One region of the Micromonospora sp. DH13 genome, then DNA from elsewhere that is predicted to be linked to it. Evidence: riboswitches for the same ligand, from Rfam matches in the RefSeq annotation. Region 1 holds a riboswitch; each other region holds the start of a gene.
What was found. Region 1 has a riboswitch for cobalamin ahead of LPA42_RS19375 (ribonucleoside-diphosphate reductase subunit alpha). Riboswitches for the same ligand answer to the same signal wherever they lie in the genome.
Positions count from the first base shown of each region.

Region 2: another riboswitch for cobalamin. It lies ahead of bluB (5,6-dimethylbenzimidazole synthase); the one in region 1 lies ahead of LPA42_RS19375 (ribonucleoside-diphosphate reductase subunit alpha).
Region 3: another riboswitch for cobalamin. It lies ahead of cobN (cobaltochelatase subunit CobN); the one in region 1 lies ahead of LPA42_RS19375 (ribonucleoside-diphosphate reductase subunit alpha).

Region 1 is NZ_JAHWGR010000019.1:134,342-136,600, forward strand. Features, by position in the region: gene LPA42_RS19370 (glycoside hydrolase family 2 TIM barrel-domain containing protein) at 1-415, shown strand, start outside; cobalamin riboswitch at 582-793, shown strand; gene LPA42_RS19375 (ribonucleoside-diphosphate reductase subunit alpha) at 929-2,259, shown strand, end outside.
Region 2 is NZ_JAHWGR010000013.1:82,439-84,697, forward strand. Features, by position in the region: gene LPA42_RS15095 (hypothetical protein) at 1-135, opposite strand, end outside; gene bluB (5,6-dimethylbenzimidazole synthase) at 209-853, opposite strand; cobalamin riboswitch at 888-1,087, opposite strand; gene LPA42_RS34455 (helix-turn-helix domain-containing protein) at 1,105-2,082, opposite strand; gene LPA42_RS15110 (AraC family transcriptional regulator) at 2,190-2,259, opposite strand, start outside.
Region 3 is NZ_JAHWGR010000028.1:37,745-40,003, reverse strand. Features, by position in the region: partial or broken gene LPA42_RS23905 (hypothetical protein) at 1-375, opposite strand, end outside; cobalamin riboswitch at 505-634, shown strand; gene cobN (cobaltochelatase subunit CobN) at 923-2,259, shown strand, end outside.

The DNA.
Region 1 (2,259 bases):
CCCGGCGAACGGCGGCAACGGCCAGCAGGGCACCATCGTCGGCACCCAGTCCAACCGCTGCGTGGACGTGCCGAACTCGACGACGACCAACGGCACCCAGGTGCAGCTCTTCGACTGCGGCGGCGGCAGCAACCAGCGGTGGACCTACACGTCGAGCCGCCAGCTCCAGGTGTACGGCAACAAGTGCCTGGACGCCTACGGCCAGGGCATTAGCAACGGCACCACGGTCGTGATCTGGGACTGCAACGGCGGCAGCAACCAGCAGTGGAACGTCAACGCCAACGGCAGCATCACGGGCGTCGCGTCGGGGCTCTGCCTGGATGCCAGCGGCGCCGCCACCGCCAACGGCACGAAGATCGTCCTGTGGTCGTGCAACGGCGGCGCGAACCAGCAGTGGAGCCTGAAGACCTCCTAGCCGCCCGCCACCCCGGATCCGGGCCAGCCCGCGCACCTGCGGGCTGGCCCGTCGTCCGGCCGGTGGCCCGCGGTCGCCGCTCACCCGGTGCGAGGGTGGAGTCACGCTGCGCGGCGACTCGCCCGACACATCATCTGGTGTTGCCATCTTCGCCTTGCGCCCATATATGGTGTCACCCGTAGCTGGTTCGGCCATCGGTCCACGATGGTCGAGGCAAGAGGGAACCCGGTGTGATTCCGGGGCTGCCCCGCAGCGGTGAGTGGGAACGACCGCCGTCAACGAAGCACTGGGTCCGGCCGGGCCTGGGAAGCGACGGCCAGTAGGCACCGAGCACGACGCCCGCGAGTCCGAAGACCTGCCAGCGTGCCGCACGCGACGCGTGCGGCGGTCGAAGGCCGCGTGGGACGGCCGACGCCATCAGCCGGCAGCGGCGGCGGGTTGTGCCGTCGCGGGTGTCCGGCGGCGTCCTCCCGCGCGCCCTCGACCTCGGGGACGGGCTTGAGGAGGGCGAACATGAGCGCGACGCGCGAGCAGGCGAGGCCGGGGCAACGCCGGCACGTCATGCAGGTCCGTAAGCGGGACGGCGACACCGAGCCGGTGGACGTCAACAAGATCGTCGAAGCGGTGCAGCGCTGGGTCGCCGACCTGGACGAGGTCGACCCGCTGCGGGTGGCGACGAAGACGATCAGCGGCCTGTACGACGGGGCGACCACGGCCGAGCTGGACAAGCTGTCGATCCAGACGGCGGCGGAGCTGATCGGCGAGGAACCGCAGTACTCGAAGCTGGCGGCGCGGCTGCTGGCCGCGTACGTGGCCGAGGAGGTCCGCGGGCAGGAGGTGGACAGCTTCAGCCAGTCCATCCGGTACGCCCACGGCCTGGGCCTGATCGGCGACGGCACGGCCGCCTTCGTGGCCGCCCACGCCCGCGAGCTGGACGACGCCGTCGACCCGGCCGGGGACCTGCGGTTCGAGTACTTCGGCCTGCGCACGGTCGCCGACCGTTACCTGCTGCGGCACCCGCAGACCCGGCTCGTGGTGGAGACGCCGCAGTACTGGCTGCTGCGGGTGGCCTGCGGGCTGTCGCAGACGGCGGGGGAGGCGGTCGACTTCTACCGCCTGATGTCCACCCTGGCGTACCTGCCCAGCTCGCCGACGCTGTTCAACTCCGGCACCCGGCACACCCAGATGTCGTCGTGCTTCCTGGTCGACTCGCCGCGCGACGAACTCGACTCCATCTACGAGCGCTACCACCAGGTGGCGAAGCTGTCGAAGTTCTCCGGCGGCATCGGCATCTCCTGGTCGCGGGTGCGCGGCCGGGGCGCGTTGATCCGGGGCACCAACGGGCGCTCGAACGGGATCGTGCCGTTTCTCAAGACGCTCGACGCCGGGGTTGCGGCGGTCAACCAGGGCGGCCGGCGCAAGGGCGCGGCCTGCGTCTACCTGGAGCCGTGGCACCCGGACATCGAGGAGTTCCTGGAGCTGCGGGACAACACCGGCGAGGAGTCCCGGCGCACCCACAACCTGAACCTGGCCAACTGGATCCCGGACGAGTTCATGCGCCGGGTCGAGGCCGACGGCGACTGGTCGCTGATCGACCCGTCCGACGCCCCCGAGCTGCCCGACCTGTACGGCGAGGCGTTCGACTCCGCGTACCGGGCGGCGGAGAAGAAGGCCGTCCGCACGGTCCGGGCCCGCGACCTGTACGGGCGGATGATGCGCACGCTCGCGCAGACCGGCAACGGGTGGATGACGTTCAAGGACGCGTCCAACCGGCTGTCCAACCAGACCGGCGAGCCGGGCAACGTGATCCACCTGTCGAACCTGTGCACCGAGATCCTGGAGGT
Region 2 (2,259 bases), on a different contig from region 1:
GGCGTCGCAGTAGAACTGAGACGCCATGGACTCGCAGAAGGGTGCCGGGGCGGCGGCGAGGGCCGGGGTGGCACCGGCGGCGAGGCCCAGGGCGGCGAGGGCGGACGCGGCCAGGATCCTGACGGTGGTACGCATGGAACTCCTCCCAACGTAGCTAAGTGATGACTCAGCGCCACGCCAGCCTAGCCACCGCATAGACGTACCTGAATTAGCTGTTCGGTCGGTCGGTCACCCGTTGCGGCCAGCGGTCGTGGTGCACCGCCTCGGCGAGGGGCCGGCGTCGCCGCCACCCGTGCCGCTCCAGGTCGGGCACGGCCTCCAGGTGCGTGACCGGCCCGACGCAGAGCCAGGCCACCGGCCGGATGCCGGCCGGCACGCCCAGCAGCTCGGCGAGGAACGGCTCCCGGTAGAAGGAGACCCACCCGACGCCCAGCCCCTCGGCGGTGGCGGCGAGCCAGAGGTTCTGGATGGCCAGGCAGACCGAGTAGAGGCCGGCGTCGGCGATGGCGTGCCGCCCGAGCACGGCCGGGCCGCCGCGCTCCGCGTCGTACGTGACGACGACCGACAGCGTCGACTCCAGCACCCCGTCGATCTTGATACGCGCGAACCGCTCGGCCGCCGCGCCGTCCAGGGTGGCGGCGAACGTGGCCCGCTCGGCCTGCACGTGCCGGTGGAACCGGCGGCGGACGGCGGCGTCCCGGACCAGGACGAAGTCCCACGGCTGCGAGTAGCCGACGCTGGGCGCGGCGTGCGCGGCGTCGAGGATCCGGTGCAGGGTGTCGGCCGGCACCGGCTCCCCGGTGAACTGGGCCCGGACGTCCCGGCGGCGGTGGATGGCGTCGTAGAGTTCCACAGGCAGGCTCCCGCTGCGCTCGGCCCACCCAGCGGGTGGGCGGTCGACGCGAGGCCGGTCTTCGGACTCCCGGATCGACGCCTGCCCGTCCGCCTTCCCAGCCGCACGGCCAGTGGCTGCGCTCCTCGCGCGTGGACGGTGGCTCCCCGGTCACCGCGGCGGGCCCGTGCCGGATTCACACCGGCTTCCCGATTCTCCCCGCACCCGCGGGGCACCTCGCATGATCGTGCCGCCGGCGATGCTAACCCGTGTCAGCGGTGCAGCGTCCGGCCGGGCAGTTCCCCGTACGTGGTGAGGTAACGGGCGGCGAAGCGGCGCGGGTCGGCGAATCCCCAGCGCGCGGCGGTCGCGGCCACAGAGGTGCCGTCGCCGGGCGTGGCCCGGGACAGTTCCTGGCGGGCCAGGTCGAGTCGCACCCGACGCAGGTAGGCCAGGGGGGTCATGCCGAGCTGACTGCGGAACGCGAGCTGCACGGCGCGGGGGGTGGCGCCGGCGGCGCGGGCGATGTCGACGAGGCCGATGTCGGTCCCGGCGGCGGACTCGATGAAGGCGATCGCCCGCCGCAGGGTCCCCGCGTGGGCGTCGGCCCGGTCGCACGGCCGGTCCTCCCGGAGGGCGTTGCTGGGAAACGCGGCGAGCGTCGCCGCGGCGAGCAGGCGGCCGAGGCCACCGAGCACGAGCGGGGACGCGCCCGGCGCGCCGCCGGCGGCCATGACGGACTCCGCGTACCGGACGGTCTGCCGCCACCGCCACTCCGCCTCGGCGCGGATCGGCCGGAAGCTGACGAACCGCAGGGGTGCCAGCGGCCGGTCCGGATCGGCGCGGGCGACCTGGTCGATCAGCGAGAGGTCCAGCAGGACGCAGGTCACGTCCAGGTCGCTGGACCACGAGGAGCCGGGCAGGTCGGGCTGGTACAGCACGGCGACCTCGCCGGGCCCGACCATCTCGTCGACACCGTCGCAGCGGCGCCCGAAGCACCCCCGGCGGGGGGCGGCGAGCAGGACGTACCCGAGGGGTTCCGCCTGCACCCGCAGGTCGAGGGCGATGCTGACGTCGTCGATGCAGAACGCACCGGCGTTCCACCGGTCGTGGCGGAGCGGAAGCCCGGTCGGCACGGCGGCCAGCCGCACGCTGCGTCCGTACGCGGTCTCGTAGACGTGCGCCGCCTCCGCCGGGTCGCTGGTCGAGAACCGGGTGAGCGTGGGCGGGCCATGATTACCCGAAGTCACCAATTCACCCCCCTGGGTCACGAGGGAGCCTAGCTACCCGCGCGGGCGGACAGTGCAACGGCACGCCGGAGCGCCACCTCCCAGGCCCGAGGGATTCTCGCCGCCGGTCAGCTCCGCAGGGTCTGGCTGGGCGGCCGCCCGTAGGCCCGGCGGTACTCGGTGGCGAACCGGCCCAGG
Region 3 (2,259 bases), on a different contig from region 1:
CATCGCGGCGATGCCGACCAGCCAGGCGTGCTGCACGGCGAGGAAGTCCTCCCCGACGTCGACCTCGCCCCGCCGGCCGAAGCTCAGCCCGGCGGGGGAACCCAGCATGGCCGGCGGCAGCCGGTCGATCAGGTCGTCCACGCCGAAACTGATCCACGGGTGCGGCAGGACGCGCTGGAGGCACCGGACGATCGCGGACTTGCCCGAGCTGGAGCCGCCGTTGAGCACGATGACCTGCGTCGCCACCTGATCGGTTTCCCTTCGGGCAATTCCCGTCTCGCGCGAGCGGGTGATGATCGGAATCAGCCTAACCAATCCGCGGGTCGGTCGGCGGGAAAGTGCGCGGAGCGACCCGGAGCCATCGGCATACGACATTTGCTTGTGCCGCATCCGATTCCTTGAGCCATTGTCGTCACTCGATGTCGAGCGGGGTGGGAGTGGCCGGGAGCCCGGCGTTGACCGGCGGCGGTCGGGTGTGGCAGCATTCGCGGCCTGACGGCAGTGAAGGAAGCCGGTGCGATTCCGGCGCGGTCCCGCCACTGTCACCGGGGAGCGATCCCCCCTCGTGAGTCACGGCCGTGTGTCTGCGGTTGGAAGGCCGGGGGAGAGCGTCGATCCGGGAGCCAGGATACTTCGGCCGTCGGAGCGACCCCAGGGCGTGGACACCCGAGGAGGACCCGATGACGCACGGCGTCTCGCACATCGACGACCATCGTCGCCGCCTGCTGGCGCGCGGCAGCCTGCCCGCGCCCCGTCGCCGCACCTGAGCCCGCGCACCGCGTACCGCGCCATGCTGCGCGCCCGGCGCCCCGGCCGTCGCCGGTGAACCGGCCGCAGGCCCGCCGTACCCGCTGAACCCGCGCCCCTGCCTGCCCGCCGGCGGCCCACCCGCCGCCCGGTGCGTCACTCTCCGGAGCCTTCCGTGCGCATCCTGCTGCTGTCCACCGCCGACACCGACCTGCTCGCCGCCCGGGCCAGCGGCGCCGGCTACCGGCTGGCCAACCCCGCCCGGGTCGCCGCCGACGCCGTGCCGGCGCTGCTCGACGGCGTCGACCTCGCCGTCGTACGGCTGCTCGGCGGCCGGCAGGCGTGGCCGGACGGCCTCGCGGCCGTGCTCGGCTCCGGGGTGCCGACGGTCGTCCTCGGCGGCGAGGCGGTCCCCGACGCCGAGCTGATGGCCGCGTCCACCGTGGCCTCCGGGGTGGCCACCGACGCCCTGGCGTACCTGGTCGAGGGCGGGCCGGGCAACCTCGCCGAACTGGCCCGGTTCCTCTCCGACACGGTGCTGCTCACCGGCGAGGGCTTCGCCCCGCCCGCGTCGACCCCCGGGTACGGCGTCCACGGCGAGCGCCCCCACAAGCCCGAGCGGCCGACCGTCGGGATCGTCTTCTACCGGGCGCACGCCCTCGCGGGGAACACCGCCTTCGTCGACTCCCTCGCCGACGCGGTCGACGCCGCCGGGGCGAACCCCCTGCCGATCTTCTGCGGCTCGCTGCGCGGGCTCGCCCCCGGCGACGGGCCGCTGGAGCTGTTCGCCCGCTGCGACGCCCTCGTCGTCACCGTGCTCGCCGCCGGCGGGACCGTGGCCGCCGACGCCTCCGGCGGGGGCGACGACGACGCCTGGGACGTCGGCGCGCTCGCCGCCCTCGACGTGCCGATCGTGCAGGCGCTCTGCCTCACCAGCACCCGCGAGCAGTGGGCCGGCAGCGACGCCGGCCTGTCCCCACTGGACGCCGCCATGCAGGTGGCCATCCCCGAGTTCGACGGCCGGATCGTCACCGTCCCCTTCTCGTTCAAGCGGATCGACGCCGACGGGCTGTCGGTCTACGAGCCCGACCCCGAGCGGGCCGCCCGGGTCGCCGGGATCGCCACGCGTCAGGCCCGGCTGCGGCACGTGCCCAACGCCGACAAGCGGCTGGCGATCGTGCTCAGCTCCTACCCGACGAAGCACTCCCGGGTCGGCAACGCCGTCGGCCTGGACACCCCCGCCTCGGCGGTGCGGCTGCTCGCCGCGCTGGCCGCCGCCGGCTACCACCTCGGCGACCGGCCCGTCCCCGACGACGGGGACACGCTCATCCACGCCCTGATCGCCGCCGGCGGCCACGACGTGGAGTGGCTCACCCCCGAGCAGCTCGCCGACGCCGACGCCCGGGTGCCGCAGGCAAGCTACCGGCGTTGGTTCGACGCGGTCCCGGCCGGGCTGCGCGACCGGATCCGCGAGCACTGGGGCGAGCCGCCCGGCGAGCTGTACGTCGACGA